DNA from 3 places in the Streptomyces sp. NPDC006368 genome. Region 1 is predicted to be linked to each of the others. Evidence: riboswitches for the same ligand, from Rfam matches in the RefSeq annotation. Region 1 holds a riboswitch; each other region holds the start of a gene.

Evidence for each region. A riboswitch is a leader RNA that binds a small molecule or an ion and turns the genes downstream of it on or off. The one in region 1 is predicted to bind cobalamin.
Region 2: linked by a shared signal. The riboswitch ahead of cobN (cobaltochelatase subunit CobN) and the one ahead of ABZZ38_RS16420 (energy-coupling factor ABC transporter permease) in region 1 are both predicted to bind cobalamin.
Region 3: linked by a shared signal. The riboswitch ahead of ABZZ38_RS04770 (cobalamin biosynthesis protein) and the one ahead of ABZZ38_RS16420 (energy-coupling factor ABC transporter permease) in region 1 are both predicted to bind cobalamin.

What each region holds. Positions count from the first base shown of each region.
Region 1 covers NZ_JBEXQK010000018.1:108,592-117,946, forward strand. Annotated here, with positions in the region: gene ABZZ38_RS16405 (ATP-binding cassette domain-containing protein) at 49-894, opposite strand; gene cbiQ (cobalt ECF transporter T component CbiQ) at 891-1,640, opposite strand; gene ABZZ38_RS16415 (energy-coupling factor ABC transporter substrate-binding protein) at 1,647-1,985, opposite strand; gene ABZZ38_RS16420 (energy-coupling factor ABC transporter permease) at 1,985-2,683, opposite strand; cobalamin riboswitch at 2,712-2,933, opposite strand; gene dhaM (dihydroxyacetone kinase phosphoryl donor subunit DhaM) at 2,973-3,392, opposite strand; gene dhaL (dihydroxyacetone kinase subunit DhaL) at 3,389-4,030, opposite strand; gene dhaK (dihydroxyacetone kinase subunit DhaK) at 4,069-5,061, opposite strand; gene ABZZ38_RS16440 (polysaccharide pyruvyl transferase family protein) at 5,552-6,490, shown strand; gene ABZZ38_RS16445 (hypothetical protein) at 6,767-7,057, opposite strand; gene ABZZ38_RS16450 (hypothetical protein) at 7,199-9,079, opposite strand.
Region 2 covers NZ_JBEXQK010000002.1:205,723-215,077, reverse strand. Annotated here, with positions in the region: gene ABZZ38_RS02845 (precorrin-2 C(20)-methyltransferase) at 1-703, opposite strand, end outside; gene ABZZ38_RS02840 (precorrin-8X methylmutase) at 700-1,347, opposite strand; gene ABZZ38_RS02835 (cobalamin biosynthesis protein CobG) at 1,463-2,650, opposite strand; cobalamin riboswitch at 2,669-2,807, shown strand; gene cobN (cobaltochelatase subunit CobN) at 2,841-6,497, shown strand; gene ABZZ38_RS02825 (GNAT family N-acetyltransferase) at 6,494-7,192, shown strand; gene ABZZ38_RS02820 (SDR family oxidoreductase) at 7,206-8,087, shown strand; gene ABZZ38_RS02815 (nucleoside hydrolase) at 8,353-9,300, opposite strand.
Region 3 covers NZ_JBEXQK010000003.1:272,025-281,379, forward strand. Annotated here, with positions in the region: gene cobO (cob(I)yrinic acid a,c-diamide adenosyltransferase) at 1-312, opposite strand, end outside; gene ABZZ38_RS04760 (putative cobaltochelatase) at 312-2,354, opposite strand; gene ABZZ38_RS04765 (cobyric acid synthase) at 2,351-3,886, opposite strand; gene ABZZ38_RS04770 (cobalamin biosynthesis protein) at 3,883-4,842, opposite strand; cobalamin riboswitch at 4,951-5,085, opposite strand; gene ABZZ38_RS04775 (hypothetical protein) at 5,226-5,447, opposite strand; gene ABZZ38_RS04780 (inorganic phosphate transporter) at 5,460-6,743, opposite strand; gene ABZZ38_RS04785 (class II aldolase/adducin family protein) at 7,016-7,684, shown strand; gene ABZZ38_RS04790 (hypothetical protein) at 7,742-8,896, shown strand; gene ABZZ38_RS04795 (hypothetical protein) at 9,111-9,355, shown strand, end outside.

The sequences.
Region 1 (9,355 bases):
CAGGCTCGCCGCCGCCGCCACCACCGCCGCGGGCGGTCGGCGAAGCCCCTACGTGCCCCGCACCGCCGTCGCCCACCGCTCCAGTTCCTCCGCCGTACGCGGCCCCGGGGCGTCCGCGCCCAGCAGGCCGTGGGCGCGAAGCACGTTCGTCACCGCCATCCCCCAAGGGCGGCGCAGCCGGGCCGCGTCCAGCAGGGTGCCGTCCGCCAGCAGGTCGGCGACCGGGCCGGTGCGCAGCCCGTCCGGGGTCAGCACCGCCGCGTCGTCCGCCCACCGCAGCGCGAGGTCCACGTCGTGCGTGGCCATCACGACCGTCGTCCCGGACGCGCGCAGCCGGTCCAGCACGTCGAGGAGCCGTTCCTGACCGTGCGGGTCCAGGCCCGCCGTCGGCTCGTCCAGGATCAGCACCCGGGGCCGCATCGCGACCGCGCCCGCGATGGCCGCCCGCTTGCGCTGCCCGTACGACAGCAGGTGCGTCGGCCGGTCCTCGAGCGCCGTGATGTCCAGCGCCTCCAGGGCTTCGCGCACCCGCTCCCGTACCTCCGCCTCCGCCAGCCCCAGGTTCATCGGCCCGAACGACACGTCCTGCCCCACCGACGCGGCGAACAACTGGTCGTCGGGGTCCTGCACGACCAGCTGCACCGTCGTCCGCAGCCGGGTCAGCCCCCTCCTGTCGTACGACACGTCCTCGCCGCGCAGCCGCAGCCGGCCGCTCGCGCATCGCAGGCCGCCGCTCAGCAGCCGCAGCATCGTCGTCTTGCCGCTGCCGTTGCGGCCCAGCAGGGCGATCGCACGCCCCTCCGGTACGGCGAAGTCGATGCCCGACAGCACGGCGGGGCCGTCCTCGTACGCGTATCCCGCACCGATGAGTTCCACGACGGCGTCACGATTCACGGCAGGAACCTTTCGAGTACGAGGGTGAGGGCGACGAGCCCCGTGAGCAGCGCCCCGGTCAGACCCAGGAACCGCCGGTCCACCGCGGCCCCGGGCACCAGCACGCGCAGCGTGCCGTCGTAACCGCGCCCGGCCAGCCCCGTCTGGAGCCGCGCCGCCCGGTCGAAGGCGCGCACGAACGCCGTCGCGCCCAGGCCCGCCAGCGACCGCCAGGTGGCCGCCCGGCTCGTCAGCCCCAGCCGCGCCGCCTGCGCCTGTCGGATCCGCCGCACCGCGTCCAGCAGCAGGAAGGCGATCCGGTACATCACGAGCGCCACGTCGACGACCGGCGCGGGCACCCCTGCCCGTACGAGGCGCGGCAGCACGTCGGAGACCGGCGTCGTGAAGGCGAACAGCAGCACCCCGAGCGAGGCCGCCGACGTCCGCAGCAGCAACTGCCCCGCCTGCGCCGGCCCGTCCGGCGCGAGCGTCACGAAGCCGCCCGCCCCGCCCACCTGGAACAGCAGCGGAACCGCGCCCGTCACACAGAACCCGAGCGGGACGCGCCACGCCCGCCACAGCTGCCGCGGCGCGACGTCCGCCGGGCCGAGCAGGACGGCCAGGGAGGCGCCGGCCACCAGCACCGCGCCGGGCCACGGCGGCAGGCACACCGCCAGGAGCGTCAGGCCGAAGCCCAGCACCGCCTTCTCACACGGGTGACGGCGGCGCCAGCGACTGCTGTGCGCCGCCACATCGATGGGCAGCATCCGCGGCTACTCGCCGCGGCCGGGGTCCCGCGCGCCGGCGAGCGCCCGCTCCTCGCCCTGCCGGCGTCCCCGGCGCAGACCGAAGTAGTACGCCAGCACGCCGGCACCCAGCGCGGCCTGCAGGGAGAACAGCGCCGACTCGATCTCACCCGAGGGCGGCTCGTACAGCGGGCTGAACCACGGCTTGTAGTCGGGGTGCGTCTCGGTGATCGCCGTCTCGGCCTGGGCGTCGGCCCCGGTGAACGGCTCCTCCTTGTGGTCGCCCATCCCCAGCGCCAGCGGCAGGACGGCCAGCGCCACGACGACCAGAAGCAGCAGCGCGTTGATCCTGGCGTTACGGCTCATCACGCCACGGCCTCCTTCTTCTCGCCCTTGCGGCCGCCCCGGAGGAGCACCCCGAGCCGGGTCAGTTCACCCTTGCTGGACTGGATCAGCAGCCGCATCACCAGGACCGTGAGCAGGCCCTCGCTGACCGCCAGCGGCACCTGCGTGACCGCGAAGATGGAGCCGAACTTGCCCAGCGCCCCGAGGAAACCGCTGCTCGGGTCGGGGAAGGCCAGCGCCAGCTGCACGCTGGTGACGCAGTACGTGGACAGGTCGGCCACGAACGCCCCGAAGAACACGCTCACCATCAGCGGTACTCCGAAGCGGCGCAGCAGCCAGTACACGCCGAAGCCGGCCCAGGGGCCGACGACCGCCATGGAGAAGGCGTTGGCGCCCAGCGTGGTCAGCCCCCCGTGCGCCAGCAAAAGAGCCTGGAACAGCAGCGTGATGGTGCCGAGCACCGCCATGATCGGCGGCCGGAACAGAATCGCGCCCAGGCCCGTGCCGGTCGGATGCGAGCAGCTGCCCGTCACCGACGGCAGTTTCAGGGCGGAAAGGACGAAGGTGAAGGCACCGGACGCGCCGAGCAGAAGAGTCGACTCGGGATGGGCCTTGACCTCCCGGCTCAGGGCCCGCACACCGTGGACGACGAAGGGGGCGGCCGCGACGCTCCAGGCGGCCGCGTGAGCAGGGGGCAGATAGCCCTCGGCGATATGCATGACGGGGAGACCCTCTCCAGCACCTCGTGGATGGACAACGCGCCCTGGCCGGTCTCCTGGCTGACGGGTCATGCCGCCGCGACTCCGCCTTCCCGGACACCGCGGTCTCCCGCGGCGTTCCAGTGGCTTCCCGAAGGATGGAGCCGGACTTCCCGATCACAGTGGCGAGGGCCGCACCGGTACCGCACCGGTTTCCCGTACACCAAGGCCCTGCGACACTAGTGCGTTGACCAGGTACATCACAACCCGCGCACCGGCGCACCGCCCGGCTCCACCCCGTGGCCGCGCCTCACTCCTTGCGATAGCCGTACGCCTCGGACGCGGCGGCCACCACCGCGTCCAGGTCCCCGCCGGCCGACGCGGTGACCACCGCGGCCACCGCGCCCTCCACGAACGGCGCGTCCACCAGTCGCGTGGCGTCGGGAAGTTCGTCGCCCTCCGCGAGCAGCGCCTTCACCGTCAGTACGGCGCTGCCGAGGTCCACGAGGACGGCCACGCCCGCCCCGCCGTCGACGGAGGCCGCCGCTTCGGCGATGAGCTCGGCGCTGGTACCGAGCCCGCCGTCCGGGGTCCCGCCCGCCGCGGCGACGGGCGCGGTGGGTCCGCCACCCGCCAGGCCCCGGGCCAGTTCGGCGACGGAGGCGGCGACCGCCGCGCTGTGCGAGACCAGCACGATGCCGACCGGCGCGCTCACCGCGTCCCCGCTCACCGGGCCGCCTCCGCCAGTGCCGCGATCAGCAGCGCCGAGGACGTGGCGCCGGGGTCCTGATGCCCGACACTGCGCTCACCGAGGTAGCTGGCCCTGCCCTTGCGGGCCTGCATCGGCACGGTCGCGCGGGCGCCCTCCTCGGCCGCCCGCGCGGCTGCCGCGAACGCCGCCCCGGGCGATCCGGCGGCCGACTCGGCGGGCGGCTCACCGGCGGGCGACCCGCCCTCCTGCCCGTCGGCCGCCGCGCCCATCGCCTCGACGGCCGGCTCCAGCGCGTCCAGCATCGTCTTGTCCCCGGCCTTCGCCCCGCCGAGCCGGGCCACGGCGGCCACACCCCCGCGCAGCGCCTCGGCCAGCTGCCCCGCCGTCACCTCCGGGGAATCACCGAGGGCCTTGCCGGCGCGCCGCAGCAGCGTCCCGTACAGCGGCCCCGACGCGCCGCCCACCGTCGAGATCAGCTGCCGTCCCGCGAGCATGAGCACCGCCCCGGGGGCGGCCGGATCCTCCGTGTCCAGGGTCGCGACCACCGCGGCGAAGCCGCGCTGCAGGTTCGCCCCGTGATCCGCGTCACCGATCGCCGAGTCCAGCTCGGTCAGCCGGTCCGCCTCACGGTCGACGGCCGCTGCCGTCGCCGTCATCCAGCGCCGGAAGAAGTCCGTGTCCAGCGTCACCGCGGTCACCGCCCCCACCGCAGAGCCGCGGTTCGCACCGGGGCGTCCCACAGACGCAGCAGCTCCTCGTCCGCCTGGCACAGGGTGACCGAGCAGCCGGCCATGTCCAGTGACGTCACATAGTTGCCGACGAGCGTACGGGCCACCGGTACGCCCCGCTCGCCCAGCACCCGGTGCACCTCGGCGTTGAACCCGTACAGCTCCAGCAGGGGAGTCGCGCCCATTCCGTTGACCAGCACGAGCACCGGTCCGCCCGGCCGCAGATCCTCCAGTACCGCGTCCACCGCGACGTCGGCGATCTCCCCCGACGTCATCATGGGCCGCCGCTCCCGCCCGGGCTCACCGTGGATGCCGATGCCCAACTCCAGTTCGCCCGGCGGCAGGTCGAACGTCGGACTTCCCTTCGCGGGGGTGGTGACCGCGCTCAGAGCGACCCCGAAACTGCGCGAACTCGCGTTGACCCGCCGGGCGATCGCCTCCACCCGCTCCAGCGGCGCGCCCTCCTCGGCCGCCGCGCCCGCGATCTTCTCCACGAACAGCGTGGCCCCGGTGCCGCGCCGCCCCGCGGTGTACGTACTGTCCGCCACGGCCACATCGTCGTCGACCAGCACCCTGGCGACCTGCACGCCCTCGTCCTCGGCGAGCTCCGCGGCCATCTCGAAGTTCAGGACGTCCCCGGTGTAGTTCTTGACGACGAACAGCACCCCCTGGCCGCTGTCCACGGCGGCGGCCGCCCGCACCATCTGGTCCGGCACGGGGCTGGTGAACACCTCACCGGGACAGGCCGCCGTCAGCATCCCGGGCCCCACGAACCCGGCGTGCAACGGCTCATGTCCCGAACCGCCGCCGGAGACCAGCGCCACTTTCCCGGCGACGGGAGCGTCCCGCCGTACGACGATCCGGTGCTCCACATCGACGGTGAGTTCGGGATGCGCCGCCGCGAGCCCGCGCAGGGCGTCGGCGACGACGGTCTCGGGGACATTGATGAGCATTCTCAACGTATCTCCCAGCAGGTATTTCGAGGAGCCCTGAACAGGGTTTTCACGACCGGGCTGATGGGGCGTCAGGTGCTGTCGGTGGCGTGGTGGTCGGTCGGCCAGGGTTCAGTATCGGGGTAGCGGCGGCCGTGTGCATGCCCCCTTGGTCGCGTGTTCTGTGTCCGACGCGTCGAGGGCGGGGGCACGGCCCGGGTGGCGCCCCGCCATGCTCACCGCCAGGGCCTGACCGCGATCGGAGCGTGGCCGGGGCGGCGGCCCGTCGCTTGGCGCCCTCGGGACCCTGGGGACCCTCGGGCCCGTCGGCAGACGAGGAGCCGGTCGGCCGGGGCCGGCATGAACCGCAACCGGTGGGGCACTCGCAGCCGCGTCGTCGTCATGCCCCCGGACCGCCTGCCGCCCGCGATCCGCTCCGCCGGGACCCGCCGTGCGGTGTCTCCCGGGGTGATCTCCCGTACGGTCCCGGTCGAAGCTCCGGCCAGGAGGAACCGTTATGAATCGGATTCTGCTCACCGGGTGGTTCAGCTTCCTCCATGGCGAGGTCACGGCCGGGGACGAACTGGCCCTGCGGCGGGTGGAGAGCCTGCTGGACCGTGAGGGGCTGCCGTACGACACCGTGTGGAGTCCGGCGTACCGACCGCGGGAGCTCCATCTCGAAGCCGTCTCCCCGGGCAGGTACGGGACCTTGGTGTTCATCTGCGGACCGCTGCACGGCCCGGACATCGAGCGGCTGCACGACCGGTTCGCCCACTGCCTGCGTATCGCCGTGGGCACGAGCGTGGTGGAGCCCGGGGCTCCGGCGGTGACCGGCTTCCACCACGTCCTGGCCCGCAGCGGTGGCCTCGGACCACCGGTGGTCGACCTCGCCGCCTCGGCGGCCACCACGGGCCGGCCGCCCGTGGCCGGCGTCATCCTCACGCAGGGGCAGAGGGAGTACGGCCTCCGCCGTCGGCACGGCGCGATCACCGACGCCCTCCAGGGCTGGCTGTCGGAGAGGGACATCGCGCGGATCCCGCTCGACACGCGGCTGGCCAACCGGGACCCGCAGCACTTCGACACGCCGGAGCAGTTGATGGCCGCGCTGTCGCGGCTCGACGCCGTGATCACCAACCGGTTGCACGGGCTGCTGCTGGCGCTCCGCGCGGGCACCCCCGTTCTCGCGGTGGATCCCGTGCGGGGTGGCGCCAAGGTGACCGCGCAGGCCCGGGCCTGCCAGTGGCCCGCCGTCGTACCGGCCGAGGAGGCGGGTCCCGCCGCTTTCGACCACTGGTGGACCTGGTGTCTCGACCAGGGCCGCGCGCAGGCCGCCGAACGCCGCCGCCGGTTCCTGGACGAGCCCGACAACCGGCTCACCGATCCGCTCCTCACCCTGCTCAAGCAGGTGAGCGACGGCCACAGGGGTGCGCAGGCCCGGCACACACCGCCTCGCTGAGCCGAGGCCGAACCGGCCGGCCGGGGCCCCGGAGGTCCGCCACTGCGGGCGGCCCCCGTGCGGCGGAGGGGGACAACGCCGAGTGGCACGGTGGAACCGCCTCCGGGCAATGGCGCCCGCAGGACGAGCCGCGCCGGATGCGCATCGACCGACTGCGCGACCTTGCCCACGAACAGGGGATCGGTGGCGTTTCCTCCCCGCGCGGACAGGAGCTCGCCGACGCCCTCAGCGGCAAGGAGAACCAGCCGTCAGTGCCGGGGCTGATCGATGAGCCGGTCAGTCGAGGGGGAGGGTGAGGGACGGCAGGCCGGCGGCAGCACCCGTCCGTACCGCTTCGACGACGGCCTCGTGCAGGCGTCGGCTCTCCTCCTCGGTCCGGCAGGGCACAGGGCTGCCCGCCATGGTGAACCAGTCCGAGGCCCCGCTGTACTGGACGGCGACCTGGGCCTGATCATCCGCCCAGGTCGTGTGCACGGCCAGCTCGCCGGTGATGACACCCGCCTCGACGGTGTTCACCCCGCCTCGGCCGGTGAACACCGCAGCTGTGGTCCAGGAAGCCCAACCCATGTATTCCAGCGTCGTACCTCCGGCGCGCGAGCGCCACCGCACCGGTCGCGACCGGGCTGACCTGCCGGGACGCGCCACCTGGCGCTCACCACGCGTCACCGCCCGAACTCCGTACGCTCCCGGCCCCGGCCGCCGGACCGGTCACAGCAGCAGCGTCACGGAGGCACCCCAGAGCACGGACAGGACGAGGAGGAGCGGCCCCAGGGGCATGCCCTGTTCCGCCGGAGTGGCGTTCCGGTCCGGGCGCAGTTCCGGGCACCGGCTCATGGCGCGGATGCCGTCGACCGCCCGGTCGGCGACGGGGACGCGGCCGAACCGCCGGGTGAGCCACGCCCAGCCGGTGGGGGAGAGGTTCACGTCCCGGCCCTCCGACAGGGCGAGGCGGATGCCGTCCTCGGCATGGCGGACGGAGACGATCCGCTCCCACGGCACCCGGCGCACCCGCCAGGCACCGGCCACCCACAGTCCTTCGCGGTCCGCGGTGATCCGCCAGTTGAGCGCGGTCGGTACGGCGTTGACCAGCCACAGCAGGCCCAGTGCGAGGAACGGCCAGTGCCAGGAGAATCCGTCGCTCAGGGACGCCCACAAACCGCCGCCCTGGACGATCAGGAGGACGAGCCCGACCGCCCGTGAGCCGAAGTCGGCCGACCAGGACAGGGGAGCGGTCACCGGCGCCATGCCCGCGGTGATCTCCTCGACCGTACGCTGCCCCGGGTGGTGCCGTCCGCCGCTTCCGGGGACGGCGGGCCGGACCGGACTGACGCTGCACTCCGCCATGGGTTCGTCCCCCTCCATCGCGACGAAGGCAACCTCCGAACCGGCGTGGGGCGCCCCGTACAGGACGGCCTCGCGCAGTGGCGGCGGAGGATCGGTGCCCTTGAGCACGGCGGCGATGTCCTTGATCACTTTCGCCGCGTCCTCTCCGTCCTCTCCGTCCTCTCCGTCCTCTCCACCCTCTCCGTCCTCGCCTTCCGGGAGGCCGTCGTCCTCTTCCACCTCGTCGTCCATCGGGGGCAGCGAGTAGAAATGCAGGATGGGCTGCCCGGCCGCAGGGTCATCGGCCGCGTACACCCACGTCCGGCCGTCCTCGTGGCCTTCCCGGACCAGCACCCGCAGCACGGGCAGCGGTTCGCGGCGCATCCGGGCCGAACGCCGGCGGCCGTCCACGCCGTTGCCGAGGACCGCGAGCCCCACCACCCCGGCGCCGACCACCAGGAGCTCCCAGCCCGTGGTGTCGTACGGCTCCGCCACCAGCCGTACCCACGCGCCGTCGACCAGGAGGTCCACCGTGTCGCCGACCGGATGGTCCTCCGGGGCGAGCGTCTCGACGGTGCGGGTGCCGCCGCGGGGGAGCGCCACCGTCAGGACGGACGTGTCCTCGTGTTCCTCGTGGGCGACGACCTCGGCGCGGATCGGCGTGGCGCGCGCCGCGTGTTCCTCGTACGCGCCGACCTCCTGCCGGGCCTGCCAGAAGCCGAAGACGGCGACCGCCAGCGCCGCCGACGCCAGCAGGAAGGAGAACCGGCCGCGCCGGAACCGTACGGCCGTCGCGGGCAGCGGATGCCGTGCCGGTCCCGCCGCGTGTTCCGCCAGGGCGCGCTGCCGGCGAGCCGCCGACCGGCGGTGGAGCAGGGTTCCCTCGGCGTACCCGACGGCGAAGAGCAGGGCGAGGCCCGCCGGCTCCAGCAGTTCCGGGCCCGCGTCGACGACGACCGCGAGGGTGACCACGGCGAGGCCCGGCACGGCGAGCGCCGGCTGCCGCCACAACCAGTACAGGCTCACCAGCCCCAGCGCGGCGAGGGCCACCGCCGGCCAGTCGGCGCCGCACGGCTCGGTCGCGGTGCACGGCGCGGCGGGAGCGTCGACCAGGGACCACACCAGGGTGACGACGACAGCGAGGGTGGGCCACAGCGGATGCGCCCACCGGGCGGGGGCGGCCGCGAGCCATCGGCGGGCGTCCGCCGAGCGCCAGGTGAGAGCTCCCGCGGGTATGTGGTCCGCGGGCAGGGGCACGGTGTTCATGCGCACATGATGGACGGGCCGTCCGCCCCCCGGACGGGCGGGGCCCGCGTATCGCCCACGCCCCGCCGCCGCCACCCACCAGCGGGAACGGCGGGCAGCGGACCGCGGCCGAGCGCACCACGGAACGGCCGTCGGTCATCCTGGCGGCGAACGGCCCACTCGCCGGCGAATCCCGTCCGATGGTCAGCGTGTCCCGATGTGACGCTCCGTAAGCGGAGGTTAGCTTCGGTGTCCCCGATACGGGCCGGACCCGCCTTCCGCGCCGCACCGGCACGT
Region 2 (9,355 bases), on a different contig from region 1:
GAAGCACCGCCACCGAGAAGTAGGGGACCGTGTCCTCGTCGATGTCGGCGAGCGCACCGGTGCGCTCGCCGTCCATCGTGGCGCGCTCGACGTACCGCGCGTCCTGGAGGCGGCCGGCCCGCTCCAGCGCCCGGCGCACCGTGGGGAAGGTACGGCCGAGCTTCATCACCACGGCGGAGTCGGTGGACGCCAGACGGGCGGTCAGCTCCTCCTCGGGCAGCGTGCCGGGAATGATCGTGAGGACTTCCTCCGCCTCGCACAGCGGCTTGCCCAGGCGCGCCGCGGACGCGCTCACGGAGGTGACCCCGGGGATGACCTCGGTCGGGTAGCGGTGCGCCAGACGCTTGTGCATGTGCTGGTACGAGCCGTAGAAGAGAGGGTCCCCCTCGGCCAGCACGGCCACGGTGCGCCCGGCGTCGAGGTGGGCGGCCAGGCGGGCCGACGCCTCCTCGTAGAAGTCGTTCAGCGCGCCCCGGTAGCCGCCCGGGTGGTCCGTCGTCTCGACGGTGAGCGGGTACATCAGGCGCTCTTCGATGTGGTCCTCGCGGATGTGCGCCGCCGCGATCGAGCGCGCGATCGAACGGCCGTGGCGGGCGCAGTGGTACGCCACGACGTCCGCCGACGCGATGACCTCCACCGCCCGCACCGTCATCAGGGAGGGGTCGCCGGGGCCGAGCCCCACTCCGTACAGCTTGCCGCTCATGCCTGGATCTCCGCCTCGTGCGCGATGGCGTTGACCGCCGCCGCGGCCATGGCGCTGCCGCCGCGCCGGCCGCGTACCACCAGGTGGTCGAGGTCCGGGAACGCCGCCAGGGCGTCCTTGGACTCGGCCGCGCCGATGAAGCCGACCGGGATGCCGATGACGGCCGCCGGGCGCGGTGCGCCCGCCGCGACCATCTCCAGGAGGTGGAAGAGCGCGGTGGGGGCGTTGCCTATGGCGACGACCGACCCTTCGAGGCGGTCGCGCCACAGCTCCAGCGCGGCGGCGCTGCGCGTGGTGCCCAGTTCGGCGGCGAGCGCCGGCACGGACGGGTCGGAGAGCGTGCAGATCACGTCGTTGTCGGCGGGCAGCCGCTTGCGGGTGACGCCGCTCGCGACCATCTGCGCGTCGCACAGGACCGGCGCCCCGGCGCGCAGCGCCTCGCGGGCGCGGGCGACGACCCGCGGGGTGTAGGCGAGGTCGCGGACGAGGTCGACCATGCCGCAGGCGTGGATCATGCGCACGGCGACCTGGCCGACGTCGGCCGGCAGGCCCGCGAGATCCGCCTCGGCGCGGATCGTGGCAAAGGACTGGCGGTAGATCTCCGCCCCGTCCTTCTCGTAGTCAAACACTCTGCTCTCGCTCATCTCTTCGTACGGTCACGAGTCACGGTCACGGATTCACGGTCACCGGTTCACGGTCACGGATTCACGGTCACGGGTTCACGGTCACTGGGTGCGCGTACGGTCCGCGCGGCACGGTTCACGCGTCGCGCGTCACGGTCGTCACCTCGTAGTCGCCGCCGGCGGTCGCCACCGCGTCCACCCACGCCCCCTGCGGATGGCCGCACCGGCGCGCGCAGCCCGACCAGTGCACCGGCAGCCCCGGACTCCCGGCGAGCGGGCGCGCGTCCGCCCGCACGTCGGAGAGCGACTTCGCGCAGCCGGGGCGGCCCGTGCACGCGGTCACCCCCACCCAGGGGGAGTCGGCGCGGGTGAGGAACCCGGCCGCGTCCAGCTCCGCCAGCCGCGCCTCGGCCGCCGCCCGGTCCGGGAAGCCCGGCAGCACGAAGCCGCGCCACGGGGTGACCCGAACCTCGTCGGCGGGGAGCAGCGCGCGGAACCGGTCCGTCGTCACGCGCCCGAGCCGGGCCAGGACGGAGACGGTGCGGTCGTCGAGGACGCCCGGCGGGGTGGGCCCGCCGGGCGGGAGCGCGGCGTCCGGTACGGGTTCGGCCGTGAGGGCCGCCCGCCGCAGGTGTTCCGTCACGTCCACGTCCTGCCCCGGTGGCAGCTCCCGCACCCGCCACGCGCCGGTGCCCGCATCCCGGGCCGCCGCGAGGAACGCCTCCGCCGCCGCCAGCGCGGCGCGCGGCGCGTCGGCGGCGGCGACGCGGTACGTCCGGTCCGCGACCCGGAGCAGGGCGCCGCCGTCCGGGGTTGCGAGCAAGGTCACATCGGCGGCGAGCGCCGCCGCGTCCCCGCGCCCGTCGTCGACGGCGAAGAGGAACCGGCCCGACAGCCCCGTCGTCCAGTCCGCGCCGCACAACAGCTCGTCCAGCCGCCGGGCCCAGGCCAGCACGTCCGCCCCGGCGAGCGGTGAGACGACCATGTTCCGTACCCGCTCGTGCCGTTCGGACGCGGGCAGCAGTCCGGCCGCCCGCAGCAGTTCGGCGAGGCCGGCTCCACACCCCTCCCCGAGCCCCCGCAGCTCGATGTTGCCCCGCGAGGTGAGGGAGAGGTGCCCGTCGCCCAGGCGGTCCGCCGCGTCGGCCAGCACCGTTACCTGACGCGGCGTCAGTACACCGGTGGGGACGCGGAGTCGGGCCAGCGCCCCGTCGTCGGCCCGGTGCAGCCGCAGCGCACCGGGGCAGGCGTCACCGCGGTCCCGGACACGGTCCTGTATGTGTGCTTCACCCCGGTCCTGGGGTTTTGGTGAGCTGGGCGGCATGGCGGCGAGCATACGCGCAGCCTCTACTATGCAGACGGCACAGGGTCCCAGGGCCCTAGGGAGGAAGCCCGGTGAGATTCCGGCGCGGTCCCGCCACTGTGAGTCCGGGCGGAAACCGGACGAGTCAGGAACTCCCGCCGTCCTACGACCACCCGGGGCGCGGACACCCCGAGGAAGGCCTGCGCACGCCATGACGCACGCGACCACGCCCGAGGCGACGCCCGCCCCGGCCCCCGCGGCCACGATCCTGCTGCTGTCGCACTCCGACACCGACCTGCTCAGCGCCCGCGCGGCCGGCGGCCCCGTCGCGTACCGGTTCGCCAACCCCGCCCGCACCACGCTCGAAGACCTCCCCGGCCTCCTCGACGGCGCCGACCTCGTCGTCGTCCGTCTCCTCGGCGGCATCCGCGCCTGGGAGGAGGGCCTGGACGTACTGCGCGAGACGGGCAAGCCGCTCGTCGTCCTCACCGGCGAACAGGCCCCCGACGCCCAGCTCATGGAGACGTCCACCGTCCCGATCGGCATCGCGGCCGAGGCGCACGCCTACCTCGCCCACGGCGGCCCGGCCAACCTGGAGCAGCTCGCCCGCTTCCTGTCCGACACCGTCCTGCTCACCGGCCACGGCTTCGAGCCCCCGGCCGCCGCCCCCACCTGGGGCCCCCTGGAGCGCGACCGGAAGAACACCACCGGCCCGGTGGTCGCCGTGCTGTACTACCGCGCCCACCACATGAGCGGGAACACCGCCTTCGTCCACACCCTGTGCGACGCCATCGAGGACGCCGGCGCGCGGGCCCTGCCGCTGTACGTGGCGTCCCTGCGGGCACCCGAGCCGGAGCTGCTCGACCAGCTCGGCGGCGCCGACGCCGTCATCACCACCGTCCTGGCCGCCGGCGGCACCAAGCCCGCCGAGGCCCAGGCCGGCGGGGACGAGGAAGCCTGGGACGCGGGGGCGCTCGCCGCCCTGGACGTACCGGTCCTCCAGGCCCTGTGCCTGACCGGCTCGCGCTCCGCGTGGGAGGAGAACGACGAGGGTCTCTCCCCGCTCGACGCCGCCAGCCAGGTCGCCGTCCCCGAGTTCGACGGCCGCCTCATCACCGTCCCGTTCTCCTTCAAGGAGATCGACGCCGACGGCCTCCCGGCGTACGTCGCCGACGCCGAGCGCGCCGCCCGCGTCGCCGGGATCGCCGTACGCCACGCCCGGCTGCGCCACATCCCGAACGCCGACAAGCGCCTGGCGCTCGTCCTGTCCGCGTACCCGACGAAGCACTCCCGCATCGGCAACGCCGTCGGCCTCGACACCCCCGCCTCCGCCGTCGCGCTGCTGCGCCGGCTCCGCGAGGAGGGGTACGACTTCGGTGACGAGGAGGTCCCGGGCCTCGCGTCCGGCGACGGCGACGAGCTGATCTACGCCCTCATCGAGGCGGGCGGCCACGACCAGGAATGGCTCACCGAGGAGCAGCTGGCCAGGAACCCGGTCCGCATCCCGGCCGCCGACTACAAGCGCTGGTACGCCACGCTCCCCGAGGAGCTGCGTGAGAACGTCGAGCGGCACTGGGGGCCGCCGCCCGGCGAGATGTTCCTGGACCGCTCCCGTACCGCCGAGGGCGACCCGGACGGCGACATCGTGCTCGCCGCCCTCCGGCGCGGGAACCTGCTCATCCTCATCCAGCCGCCGCGCGGCTTCGGCGAGAACCCGATCGCGATCTACCACGACCCCGATCTGCCGCCCTCCCACCACTACCTGGCCGCCTACCGCTGGATCGCGGCCTCGCGCGAGGACGGCGGTTTCGGGGCGGACGCCATGGTCCACCTCGGCAAGCACGGCAACCTGGAGTGGCTGCCCGGCAAGAACGCGGGCCTGTCCGCGGCCTGCGGTCCCGACGCCGCCCTCGGCGACATCCCGCTGATCTACCCGTTCCTGGTCAACGACCCCGGCGAGGGCACCCAGGCCAAGCGCCGCGCCCACGCCACGCTCATCGACCACCTCGTGCCGCCGATGGCCCGCGCCGACAGCTACGGCGACATCGCGCGCCTGGAGCAGCTGCTCGACGAGTACGCGCAGATCTCCTCCATGGACCCGTCGAAGCTGCCCGCGATCCGCGCCCAGATCTGGACGCTCATCCAGGCCGCCAAGCTGGACCACGACCTGGGCCTGGAGGACCGGCCGGACGACGACGGCTTCGACGACTTCCTCCTCCACGTCGACGGCTGGCTCTGCGAGGTCAAGGACGCCCAGATCCGGGACGGTCTGCACGTCCTCGGCGGCGCCCCCACCGGCCCCGAGCGCGTCAACCTGGTCCTGTCGATCCTGCGCGCCCGCCAGATCTGGGGCGGCACCCAGTCCCTGCCCGGCCTGCGCGAGGCCCTCGGCCTGGACGAGTCCGCCGCCACCCGCACCACCGCCGACGCGGCCGAGGCCACGGCCCGCGCCCTGGTCGAGGCGATGGAGGACGCCGGCTGGGACCCGGCCGCCGTCGCCACGGTCGCCGCCGGCCACGGCGAGGCCGTCGCCGACATCCTCGACTTCGCCGCCCGGCAGGTCGTCCCGCGCCTGGCCGCCACCACCGACGAGCTGGACCACGCCGTCCACGCCCTGAACGGCGGCTTCGTCCCGGCCGGGCCCTCCGGCTCCCCGCTGCGCGGCCTGGTCAACGTCCTGCCGACCGGCCGGAACTTCTACTCGGTCGACCCCAAGGCCGTGCCGTCGCGCCTGGCCTGGGAGACCGGCCAGGCCCTGGCCGACTCGCTCCTGACCCGGTACCGCACCGACAACGGCGACTGGCCCACCTCCGTCGGCCTGTCCCTGTGGGGCACGAGCGCGATGCGCACCGCCGGCGACGACGTCGCCGAGGCCCTCGCCCTCCTCGGTATCCGCCCCGTCTGGGACGACGCCTCGCGCCGCGTCACCGGACTGGAGCCCATCCCGCTCGCCGAGCTGGGCCGCCCCCGCATCGACGTCACCCTCCGCATCTCCGGCTTCTTCCGCGACGCCTTCCCGCACACCATCGGGCTCCTCGACGACGCCGTGCGCCTCGCCGCCTCCCTCGACGAGCCGGCGGACCGGAACCACGTACGGGCGCACGCGCAGGCCGACCTCGCCGAGCACGGCGACGAACGCCGCGCCACCACCCGCATCTTCGGCTCCCGCCCCGGCACGTACGGCGCGGGCATCCTCCAGCTGATCGACTCGCGCGACTGGCGCACCGACGCCGATCTCGCCGAGGTGTACACGGTGTGGGGCGGCTACGCCTACGGCCGCGGCCTCGAAGGGCGCCCCGCGCGCGACGAGATGGAGACCGCGTACAAGCGCATCGCGGTGGCCGCCAAGAACACCGACACCCGCGAGCACGACATCGCCGACTCGGACGACTACTTCCAGTACCACGGCGGCATGGTGGCGACCGTCCGCGCGCTGAAGGGCACCGCCCCCGAGGCGTACATCGGCGACTCGACCCGCCCCGAGACCGTCCGCACCCGCACCCTCGTCGAGGAGACCTCCCGCGTCTTCCGCGCCCGCGTGGTCAACCCCAAGTGGATCGAGGCGATGCGCCGCCACGGCTACAAGGGCGCCTTCGAGCTGGCCGCGACCGTCGACTACCTCTTCGGGTACGACGCGACGACGGGTGTCGTCGCCGACTGGATGTACGACAAGCTGACCGAGACGTACGTACTGGACCCGCAGAACCGGGAGTTCCTCCAGGAGGCCAACCCCTGGGCGCTGCACGGCATCGCCGAGCGGCTCCTGGAGGCCGAGTCGCGCGGCATGTGGGCCAAGCCGGACCCGCAGGTGCTGGAGCGACTGCGGCAGGTGTTCCTGGAGACCGAGGGCGAGCTGGAGGACAAGTGACCATCACGGTCGGCGGCGAGGACAAGGAACTGTCGGCACGCCTCGACAAGGAGCTGACCGCGTTCAACCAGGCGGCCACCGGCGCCTCCGACGAGGCCGAGCTGTCCGTCCGGGCGACCGACGACGCGTCGGGCGAACTGATCGGCGGCCTGACCGGCTGGACCTGGGGCGGCCTCTGCGGCATCGGCATGCTGTGGGTCCGGGAGGACCACCGCAAGAGCGGCCTGGGCAGCCGGCTGATGCGCGCGGCGGAGGACGAGGCACGGCGGCGCGGCTGCGACCGCGTGATCGTGTCGTCCTTCTCCTTCCAGGCCCCGCCCTTCTACCGGCGCCTCGGATACGTCGAGACCGGCCGCGTCCCGGGCATCCCCGGTGGCCACGAGGACGTCCACTTCCACAAGTCGCTGGAGCCGGAGCCGTCCGCCGCGCCGCTGTTCCGGCTGGCCGTGGTGCTGGACCATCCCGCCGACGCGGCCGACGAAGCCCTCCGGTACGAGGAGCAGGCCCTGGCCCTCCTCCCGCGCCACGGCGGCCGGCTGGAGCGGCGGCTGCGCACGGCCGACGGGCTCTCGGAGGTGCACCTGCTGGCGTTCCCGTCACAGGACGCCTACCGCGCCTACCTGGCCGACCCGGAGCGTACGCCGGACGGGCGCATCACCGCGCGCGTGCTGGAGGTCACGGAGATCCACGGCTGACAGACTCGGCCCCATGTCATCCCCCGCCCCCGTCTCCGCCCCCATCGCCGTCACCGGAGCGAGCGGCCGTATCGGCGGCCGTGTCGCCCGCCTCCTCGCGGCCGGGGGAGTACCGCTCCGGCTCCTCGGCCGCGACCCGGCCCGGCTGCCGGACCTGCCCGGCGCGCGGAAGGCACCGCCCGCCCCGTACGGCGACGCCGGGGCGATGCGCCGCGCCCTGGACGGCGCCGGCACGCTGTTCCTGATCTCGGCGCACGAGAGCCCGGACCGGATCCAGGAGCACCGCACGGCGGTGGACGCGGCGGTCGCGGTGGGCGTCGGCCGGATCGTGTACGTGTCGTTCCTCGGCGCCGCCCCGCAGGCCACGTTCACCTTCGCGCGCGACCACTGGCACACCGAGCGGTACATCGAGGCGTCCGGGGCGGCCCACACCTTCCTGCGGAACAGCTGGTACCTCGCCGGGTTCCCGGCGATGACCGGCGAGGACGGCGTGATCCGGGGCCCGGCGGGCGAGGGGCGGGTCGCCGCCGTCGCGCACGAGGACATCGCGGACGTGGCGGCGGCCGTCCTCACCGGCGACGGCCACGACGGCGCCGTGTACGACGTGACCGGCGAGGAGGCGCTCACCCTCGCCGAGGTCGCGGAGGAGCTGTCCCGGGTGACCGGCCGCACCATCCGCTACGTCCCTCAGACCCGCGACGAGGCGTACGCCTCCCGGGCCGGGTACGGCGCGGACCACTGGGAGGTGACCGGCTGGGTGACGTCCTACGAGGCCATGGCGCGCGGCGAGATGAGCACGGTCGCGGACACGGTCCGCCGCCTCACGGGCCACGCGCCGATGACCCTCCGCGCCTGGCTGGACGCCCACCCGCGCGCGTACGCCCACCTGATCTGACCGGCGCGGGCGCCGCCGCTCCCCGGCCCCGCACCCTTCGGTGTGGCGCGGGTTCGCCTTCGCTCACGACGAGGCCGCGCGGCGGATCCGGGCGCGGATTGTCGGCGTGGGGCCTGGCGGCCGGGCTGGACGGCTCATGGCGGCCGTGGTGGGTGATGGGCCTGTGGGCGGAGGTATCGGGGTGCTGCTGGTGGGGCTGGTGGGGCTGGTGGGGTCCATGCTGTGGCTGCGCCGCTTCCCGGCGGGCCCGCCGGAGGCGGTGCGCTCAGGACGGCGCGGGTGACGACAGGGTGCGTACGGCGTCGACGACGAGGTCCCAGAAAGCGGGGACGTTCACGTCGACGCCGACGTACGCGTTGGGCGGGGCGCCGGTGACGCCGTCGAGGTCGACGACGGTGGCGCCGCGCGTGTGCGCGCCGGTGAGCTCGACGGCGACGTGCGCGCGGACCAGGGTGATCAGATCGGGGTCGATGAGGTGCGCGACGGTCAGCGCGTCGTGCAGGGGCGGGGCCGGGAAGCCGAAGACCTCCCGGTAGGTCGCGCCGACGTACGACAGCAGGTCGGTGCACATCCGCCCCAGCGGCGTACCGAGCGCGTCGAGGCGGGCGACGACGTCGGGGGTGGCCGGCGCCTTGTGGCTGACGTTCAGCCCGATCATGGTGACGGGCAGTCCGCTGCGCAGGACGATGTCGGCGGCCTCCGGATCGGCGGCCATGTTGAACTCGGCGGCCGGCGTCCTGTTTCCCCGTCCCGTGGACCCGCCCATGAGCACGATCCGCTCGATCCGCCCGCCCAGCTCCGGGTGGGCGCGCAGGAACGTGGCGATGTTCGTGAGAGGCCCGGTCGGGACGAGCGTCACCGGCGCGGGGTGGTCGCGCAGCGTGTCGCGGAGGAACGTGACGGCGTCCCGGCCGTCGACCGGGACCGTCGGCTCCCCGAACACGGCCCCGTCGAGCCCGGACTCGCCGTGGATGTTGCGCGCCACGATCCCGTCCCCGTACAGGGGCCGCGCCATCCCGGCGGCGATCGGCACGCCCTCGACGCCGGCGACGGTGCACACGCGGCGGGCGTTGAGCGTGGTCTTCTCGACGGTCTGGTTCCCGGCGACGGTGGTGATGCCGAGCAGCCGGACGGCCGGATGGGCGGCGGCCAGCAGGATGTTGAAGGCGTCGTCGTGTCCGGGGTCGCAGTCCAGGATCACGGGGATGGGCATGACCGCCTCCTCGCGGCGTACGCGGGCCGGGTCGTGTGGGTCCACGTTCCCGCGT
Region 3 (9,355 bases), on a different contig from region 1:
CTCGCCCTCGGCGACCTCGCGCTGGATCCAGGACCAGCCCTCGCCCATCTTGTTCCAGGTGACGGTCCCGCCCTTGCCGGTCTCGCCGAGCGCCTTGAGGGCGTTCTCCTCGCCGACCTTCCACTTGGCGGACTTGACGAACTGGAACACCCCGATCGGCCAGCCCTGGTTCCAGGCGCGCAGCGCCATGCCGAAGGCGGCGGTCGACTTCCCCTTGCCGACGCCCGTGTGCACCATCACCAGCGCGCGGTTGCGGCGCTGGCGGGTGGTGAGTCCGTCGTCCGGTACGACGGTCGGCTGTCCCTGCGGCATTAAGCGGCCCTCCTGGCGGACTTGGTGGTTGCTTGGACGTCCCTGACCAGACCCGCGATGGAGTCCGCGCGCAGTTCGTCGAGGGTGACGGCGGTGCCGCCGAGTTGACGGGCCAGCTCGGCGGCCAGCCCCAGCCGTACCGGCCCGCTCTCGCAGTCCACGACCACGGACGCGGTGCCTTCCGCCGCGTGCAGCCCGGCGGCGCGGGCGGCCAGCGCCAGCGGTTCGGGCCCGCCGGTCGCCCGGCCGTCCGTGACGATCACGAGCAGCGGGCGGCGCGACGGATCGCGCAGCCGCTCCACGCGCAGCACGTCATGCGCCTTCAGCAGCCCCGCCGCGAGCGGGGTGCGCCCGCCGGTGGGCAGCTGTTCCAGCCGCGCGGCGGCGGCGTCGACGGACGACGTGGGCGGCAGGGCGACGTCGGCGGACGCGCCGCGGAAGGTGACCAGCCCGACCTTGTCGCGCCGCTGGTACGCGTCCAGCAGCAGCGACAGCACGGCGCCCTTCACCGCGCCCATCCGCCGCCGGGCCGCCATCGACCCGGACGCGTCGACCGCGAACAGCACCAGGTTGCCCTCGCGCCCCTCGCGCGTCGCCTGCCGCAGATCGTCACGGCGTACGACGAGCCCGGGCCCGGACCGGCCGCGCGCCCGCTGGTGCGGGGCAGCCGCCTGGATGGTCGCCGCCAGGTGCAGTTTGGTCAGCGCCCCGCGCGGACGTGTCGCACCCGTCGTCCTGCCCTGCTCGGTACGCGCCCGGGAACGCCGCCCCGCCGCGCCCTCACCGAGGCCCGGCACGCTCAGCATCTTCGTACGGAACGGCTCGGCGGCCCTGGCCGGTGCCTGCTCCCCGCCACCGCCACCGGCCCCGGCGCCCGCGCCCGCACCGGCGTCCGGGGCGGGCGTCTCCTCCGGTGAGCCGGTCGGCTCACCGGCCGACTCGCTGTCCGGCGCCCCGCCCTGCGGCGGCACACCGCCGCCGCCCCCGGGACCGTCGCCCGGGCCCGGGTCCGGCTCGTCGTCGCCGCCCCCGAACTCCTCCAGCGTCTCGTCCAGCTTGTCCTCGTCGAGCCCCGGCGCGTCGAAGGGGTTGCGCCTGCGCCGGTGCGGCAGGGCCAGCAGCGCGGCCTGCCGCACGTCCTCCACGGTGACCTCCGCACGCCCCGCCCAGGCGGCCAGCGCCGTCGCCGTGCGGGCCATCACGATGTCGGCGCGCATGCCGTCCACCTCGAACGCCGCGCACGTGGCGGCGATCTGCCGCAGCGCGTCGTCCCCCAGCCGTACCGTCGGCAGCAGCGCCCGCGCGGCCACGATCCGCTCCCGCAGCGCCGCCTCCTCGCCGGCCCACCGCTCCGCGAACGCGGCCGGATCGTCGTCGTACGCCAGCCTGCGCCGCACCACCTCGACCCGCTGCCCGGGGTCACGGGAGGCCGCGACCTCCACGGTGAGCCCGAACCGGTCCAGCAACTGCGGCCGCAGCTCGCCCTCCTCCGGGTTCATCGTCCCGACGAGCAGGAACCGGGCGGCATGCCGTACGGAGACGCCCTCCCGCTCGACGTAGGAGGCGCCCATGGCGGCGGCGTCCAGCAGGAGGTCCACCAGGTGGTCATGGAGCAGGTTGACCTCGTCCACGTACAGCACCCCGCGGTGCGCGTCCGCCAGCAGACCCGGCTCGAACGCCTTCACCCCGTCCGCGAGGGCCCGCTCGATGTCCAGGGCGCCCACGAGCCGGTCCTCGGACGCGCCGACGGGGAGCTCGACCATGCGGGCCGGGCGCGCGACACCCGGCGCCGCCTCGTGCGGCCCGTCCGGACACGCCGGATCGGGGGAGTCGGGCGGGCACGAGAAGCGGCAGCCCGCGACGACCTCGACGTCGGGCATGAGCGCCGCGAGGGCACGCACCGCCGTCGACTTCGCGGTGCCCTTCTCACCGCGTACGAGGACGCCGCCGACAGCCGGGGACACCGCGTTCAGCAGCAGCCCGAGCCGCAGGTCGTCCATGCCGACGATCGCGGTGAAGGGGTAATGGGGGGCAGTGCTCATGAAGGCGCTCCGGGTGCGATGAAGGGAAGTCCTGACGGGGGGCCCTGCTCGATGAGCTTCCAGAGCGCGCCGGTGTCCGCGTGCTCCTCGATCAGGTCGCCGAGCCGGTCCAGCTGCTCCTCGCGCAGCGCGCCGAACGACGTGTCGGGCGCCGGGACGAAGCGCCGGCCGGCCGCCGCGGCGACCTCCCGCAGGAACGCCCGCCGGAAGCCGTCGCTCTCCAGCGAGCCGTGCCAGTGCGTGCCCCAGACGGCCCCGACGCGGCAGCCGTCCAGGCTGCGTCCCGCGTCATCGGAGAAGAACGTCTCCCCGCCCCGTACGTCCGCGACGCCGTGGTGGATCTCGTACCCCTCGACCGGCTCACCGAGGGCCTCGCCGACCGGCCGCGCGAGGGTCTTCCCGGGCGCGAACCGCACCCGTACCGGCAGCAGTCCGAGCCCGTCGACCGCACCGGCCCGGGACTCGACGTCGTCATGGATGTGCTCGCCCAGCGCCTGGAAGCCGCCGCAGATGCCCAGCACGGGACGGCCTTCGGCGGCCCGCCGGGCGATCGCGTCCGCCAGGCCCCGCTCGCGCAGCCACGCCAGCGCCTTCACCGTCCCGCGCGTGCCGGGCAGGACGACCAGGTCGGCGTCGGCGAGCTCCTCCGGCCGGTCGACGAACCGCACCACGACACCCGGCTCGGCGGCCAGCGCGTCCACGTCGGTGAAGTTCGACATCAGCGGTACGGCGCAGACGGCGACGCGCAGCACGTCCTCGCCGACCGGCGGCGCGACGACCGACTCCCGTACGGCACCCCGCAGGGACACCCGCAGGCCGTCCTCCTCGTCGATGCCGAGGCCGTGCGCGTACGGCAGGACACCGAAGGTGCGGCGGCCGGTCAGGCCGAGCAGCATGTCCAGCCCCGGTTCCAGCAGCGTCACGTCACCGCGGAACTTGTTGACCAGGTAGCCCGCGATCAGGTCCTGGTCCTCGGGCGCCAGCAGCGCCGTCGTCCCGAAGAACTGGGCGAACACCCCGCCCCGGTCGATGTCGCCGACCACGACGACGGGGAAGCGCGCGGCCCGCGCGATGCCCATGTTGACGATGTCGTTGCGGCGCAGGTTGATCTCCGCCGGGCTGCCCGCGCCCTCGCAGATCACCGCGTCGTACGTGTCGCGCAGCTCCTGCAGGCACTCGACGACCGTGCCCAGCAGCGCCTGCTGCCGGCCGCCGTGGTAGCCGCGCGCGCTCAGCTCGCCCACCGGCTTGCCCATGAGCACGACCTGGCTGGACCGGTCGCCGCCCGGCTTGAGCAGCACCGGGTTCATCAGCGCGGTCGGCTCGACCCGCGCAGCCTGCGCCTGCATGGCCTGGGCGCGACCGATCTCCGCGCCCTCGCGCGTCACGAACGAGTTGAGGGACATGTTCTGTCCCTTGAACGGCGCGACCTTCACACCCTGCCGCACCAGCCAGCGGCAGATGCCGGCCGTGACGACGCTCTTGCCCGCGTCGGACGTGGTGCCCGCGACGAGCAGCCCCCCACCCCTCATGTACGCCTCCGCTTCCCGGCCTTCACGGCCCCCAGGACCAGTCGCCCACCCACGCACACCGCGAGCGTGAGGGCGGTCACCCGGCGCGACAGCCGCGCCGCGCGCTCGATGTCCGCCACCTCGACGGCCCGGCCCCCCGCGTTGAGGACGGGCCGGTGTTCGACGCGCCCGCCGTACGACAGGGTGCCCCCGAGCCGTACGCCCAGGGCGCCCGCGAAGGACGCCTCCACGGGCCCCGCGTTGGGGCTCGGGTGCTTCGCGGCGTCGGCGCGCCAGGCCCGTACCGCGCCGCGGGTGTCCTCGCCCGCCACCGCCGCCAGGGCGGCCGTGAGGCGGGCGCCGGGCCAGCCGGCCAGGTCGTCGAGCCGGGCCGAGGCCCAGCCGAAGCGGCGGTGGCGCGGCGACTTGTGACCGACCATCGCGTCCAGGGTGTTCACCGCCCGGAAGGCGACGAGGCCGGGGACGCCGCCGATCGCGCCCCACACGAGCGCGCCGACCACGGCGTCGGAGGTGTTCTCGGCGACGGACTCGACGACCGCGCGGGCGATGCCGGGTCCGTCCAGGGACTGCGGGTCGCGCCCGCACAGATGAGGCAGCCGCTCCCGGGCGACCTCCAGGTCGCCCGCCGCGAGCGCGCCGCCGATGGCGCGGGCCTCGCGGCCCAGCGTGGTACCGCCGACGACGGCCCAGACGGAGGCGGCGGTCAGCGCGACGGAGGCGGCGCGCCGTCCGCGTACCGCCCGGGCCGCGAGCGCCGCCGCACCGGCCGCACCCCCGGCGCACACCAGGGCGTGCAGCGCGCCCCACGCGCGGTGGTCGCGCCACAGCACGCCCTCCACGCACCCCGCGGCGCGGCCGAAGGCGGCCACGGGATGCCCGCGGCGGGGGTCGGCGAGGAGGAGGTCGGCGGCGAGCCCGGCGGCGGCGCCACAGGCGAAGACATGGTCGCTACGCATCGGATCAGCAGGCCGACACGGTTCGCAGACCTCGGGGACGTACGGCTCTCGACGCAGCGGGAAGGCAGCCTGACATGGCGCAATGTCCTCACTCAGGGTCCGCGCCCTGGCTCGACGTGACCGGCGGCGAAAGTTCCTGACTCATCCGGCCGGGGCCGGACTCACAGTGGCGGGACCGCGCCGGATTCTCACCGGCTTCCTCTCTCCTGCCGCCGTAATGGCCCCGGCAGTCCACCACGCCCCGCGAACGCCCGTCAACTCGCCGTTGACCTGCGGAGGGAGGGTGTGCCGAGACACACACGGCGCACGCCCGGCACGCCGGTGCGCACGACGGCGCCCCCGGAGCGGAGAACCGTTCCGGGGGCGCCGTGGACGTGCCGGGGTCAGGTGACGATCAGGAAGATTCCGTACGCCACCGCCGCGGCGCACAGCGCGAAGCACGCGTAGGCGCCGGTGCGGGCCATGACCGCGGTGCCCCCACTCGCCGAGGCCGTCTCCTGCTTGGAGAGGCCGATGATGCCGAGGGTGAACAGGCCCACCAGTGCGACGGTGGCCAGGAGGCTGACACCGAAGACGGAGCCGAGAGCTGCCCAGTCGATCTTCATGCTGTTCTTTCCTTACACCGTGGCGGCGGGAGCCTGGGTGGTGGACGCCGAGCCGGCGGCCACCGGGGTGGCCTCGCCGACCGGAGCCGGGATGGTGGCCTTGAGGTCGTCGGAGGTGGCCGTGACGGTGCCGGCCGGCGGCGGGGTGACGGCCGCGATGGCGGTGGTCACGACGCCCGCGGGCTCGGCGTCGGTCTCCACCTCGTTGACGTTGGTGTGGTCGACGACCTGGCGGCGGGAGATGAACCAGATCGCGGCGCAGGAGGTGACGAGGAAGACCGCGACGACGGCGACGCCCCAGTCGCCCTGCTTGGTCACGAACTCCGAGGCGGCGGCGACCAGACCGGCGGCGGGCAGGGTCAGACCCCACGCGACGAACATCCGGGTGGCGGTGGACCAGCGGACCACGCCGCCCTTGCGGCCGAGGCCCGCGCCCATCACGGCGCCGGAGCAGGAGTGCGTCGTGGAGAGCGAGAAGCCCAGGTTGGACGAGGCGAGGATGACGGCCGCCGCGCTGGTCTGGGCGGCGAAGCCCTGCTGCGGCTGGAGGTCGGTGAGGCCCTTGCCCATGGTGCGGATGATGCGCCAGCCGCCCAGGTAGGTGCCGAGCGCGATGGCCAGACCGGCGGAGACGATCACCCAGACCGGCGGGTTCGAGCCGGGGGCGAGGGCGCCGGCGGCGACCAGCGCCAGGGTGATGATGCCCATCGTCTTCTGGGCGTCGTTGGTGCCGTGGGCGAGGGAGACCAGACCGGCGGAGGTGATCTGACCGGCGCGGAAGCCCTTGCGGCCGGTCTTCTCGTGGACGTGCGCGCCGGCCTTGTAGGTCAGGCGGGCGGCGAGCATCGCGGCGAGGCCGGCGACCAGCGGCGCGGCGATGGCCGGGATGAGGACCTTGGTGACGACGACGCCGCCGTTGACGCCGGACAGGCCGACCGAGGCGATGGTCGCGCCGATCAGGCCGCCCATGAGGGCGTGGGAGGAGCTGGACGGCAGGCCGACCAGCCAGGTCAGCAGATTCCAGAGGATGGCGCCGACGAGCGCCGCGAAGATCACTTCGGGTTGGATGCCGTCCTCGTTGACCAGTCCGCTGGAGATCGTCTTGGCGACCTCGACGGACAGGAAGGCGCCGACCAGGTTGAGCACGGCGGACATGGCCACCGCCGTCTTGGGCTTCATCGCGCCGGTCGAGATGGTCGTCGCCATCGCGTTGGCGGTGTCGTGGAAACCGTTCGTGAAATCGAACACTAGAGCTGTCACGACCACAATGGCGAGCAGCAGCGTGATGTGTTCCATTTACCCAGGCAATCGTTCGACGTCAGTGGCTCGGCGAACGTAAGCAACCTGAGTGAACGGAAGGTGAACTGACGCGGGCGTCGTGGTGTCCGGCGTTCCGGATCCGTCACGGCCCTCCGAGGGGCGGGCGGCCCGATCCCTTGCCCCATGGGCCCGGGAAGCCGGTTTGCTGCCGCTTCGCGTACTTTCCCGACCGGGGCGCCGGCCCACGGAAGAGACAAGTGTCACCCTGCCGTGACCGCCGTCGCGGGACGGGCTGACAGGATCGGCGCATGACACAGGACGCGATCGAGCGGGCGATCGAGCAGGCGTGGGACGCCCTGGTGGCCACCGCTCGCAGGACAGTGACGGACGGGCTGGTCGTCGGCACCTCCGGAAACGTCTCCGTACGGGTCGGAGACCTCATCCTCGTCACCCCCAGCGGTGTGCCCTACGACCGGCTCACCCCCGCCGACACGACCGCCGTCGACCTCGACGGCACACGGCTGCGCGGCACGCTCACCCCCACCAGCGAGCTCCCCATGCACCTGGAGATCTACCGCCACACCCCGGCCGGAGCCGTCGTCCACACCCACGCCGTGCACGCCACCGCGGTCTCCACCCTGGTCACCGAGCTCCCGCCGATCCACTACATGACCGCCGCCCTCGGCGGCCCCGTCCGCGTCGCCCCGTACGCCCTGTACGGAACGGACGAATTGGCCGAGAACATGCTCCGCGCCCTCGACCACCGCACCGGCTGCCTGCTGCGCAACCACGGAACCGTCACCTACGGCGACACCCTGGACCAGGCCTACGACCGCACCGCCCAGCTGGAGTGGATGTGCCGGCTGTGGCTCACCGCCACCTCCGTACCCGGCCACACGCCCACCCTGCTCTCGCCCGGTGAGCTGCACCAGGTGGCCGAGAAGCTTCGCGGCTACGGCCAGGCCCACCGACCGTGACCCTCCGGCGGCCCCCGTCCACTGGCAGGGGCCCGTCCGCCCGCCCACACTGGAACGGTGCGCCCGGCTACAGCGACGGCAGCGGCCGTCACCACCCTGATCGGTGTCGGCGCGGCCGCGGTCGCGGCCGCCCGATACGCCAGCGACGTCGCGCTGCGGCCCCGCCCCGACCGCCCCCTGCCCGGCGACCCCCCGCTCACCGTGCACGCCACCGCCGCCGGTCAGGTCACCCTCACGCGCTGCCTGGCCTCACTGCGGCCCGGCACGTACGGCCTCCAGGGCTCCGCCGGGTCCGGCGGCCCCGGGGGCCCCGGCGTCCACGCGATCGTCGGCCCCGTCCTGAACGACGTACCGCACTCCGCCGACACCGTCGTACGCCGCCTGGAGCGCGTGACGCGCGGCAGCCTGGACACGGGCAGCCGGGTCCGGCTCACCCCGCAGCTGCACACCGGCACCCCCACCACCGCGCTGGGCCTCGCCCACGAGGACATCGACGTCCCCGGCGAACTGGGCGACCTGCCCGCCTGGCTCGTCCCCGCCCCCCGCTCCACCTGGGTCATCGCCGTCCACGGCCTCGGCACCACCCGTGAACACCCCCTGAACGTGCTGCCGTTCCTCAACGGCCTGCAGCTCCCCGTCCTCACCCTCGCCTACCGCGGCGACGACGGCGCGCCGCGCCCCACCGACGGGCTCGGCCACCTCGGCGACTCCGAGTGGCGCGACCTGGACGCCGCGATCCGCCACGCCGTACGGCGCGGCGCCGAACGCGTCATCCTGCACGGCTGGTCCACCGGCGCCTCCATGGCCCTGCACGCCGCCGCCCACAGCGGCCTGCGCGACCGCATCGGCGGCCTCGTCCTCGACTCCCCGGTCCTCCACTGGGAGACGACGCTGCGCGCCCTGGCCACCGCCCACCGCACCCCCGCGCCGCTGCTCCCCCTCGCCGTCCGCGCCGCCCAGGGCAGGACCGGCGTGCACGGCGACCGCATCGCCGAGGCCGCCGCCCCCGACGGGCTGCGTGTGCCGACCCTGATCCTCCACGGCCCCGACGACCACCTCGCCCCCTGGGAGGGCTCCCGCGAGCTCGCCGTCCGCCGCCCCGACCTGGTCACCCTGCACCCCGTCCGGCGCGCCCCGCACGCGGCCATGTGGAACGCCGATCCCAACCGCTACGAAGAGGCGTTGCGCCGCTTCCTGACCCCCCTTCTGTAGTCCGCCCGGAGCTCCTTGCCGGAGCTCCTGCCGGAGCCCCTCCGGTGGCCCCGCGACCGGCCGCGAGGGGCGGTGAATCCCATTCCGTTTGGGCTTTCGGGCGGTCAGCGGGAAGACTGCCCCCGTGACGTCTCGAAAGCCTGATGAGCAATTGGCGCGCAACTCCAGACTCCGACTCGTCCGTCCGCGGCCCCTGACCACGGCCCGACGGGCTGTGACGACCCGGCGTACCCGGTCGGCGCCGCGGCCGCCGGAGGGCACGCCGCCCCCCGCCGAGCTCGCCCGTCAGGCGAGGGCCGTCCTCCACGACGCCGTACGCATCGCCCGCTGGGCCGCCGCCGGGCGCCACCCCGACGCCGGGCCCGCCCGGGAACGGGCGGCCACGGCACTGGACCTGACGCCGGACCAGGTGCGCGCCGGCTGGGACCGGGCCCGCCTCGCCGGACTCGTCGAGCTCCA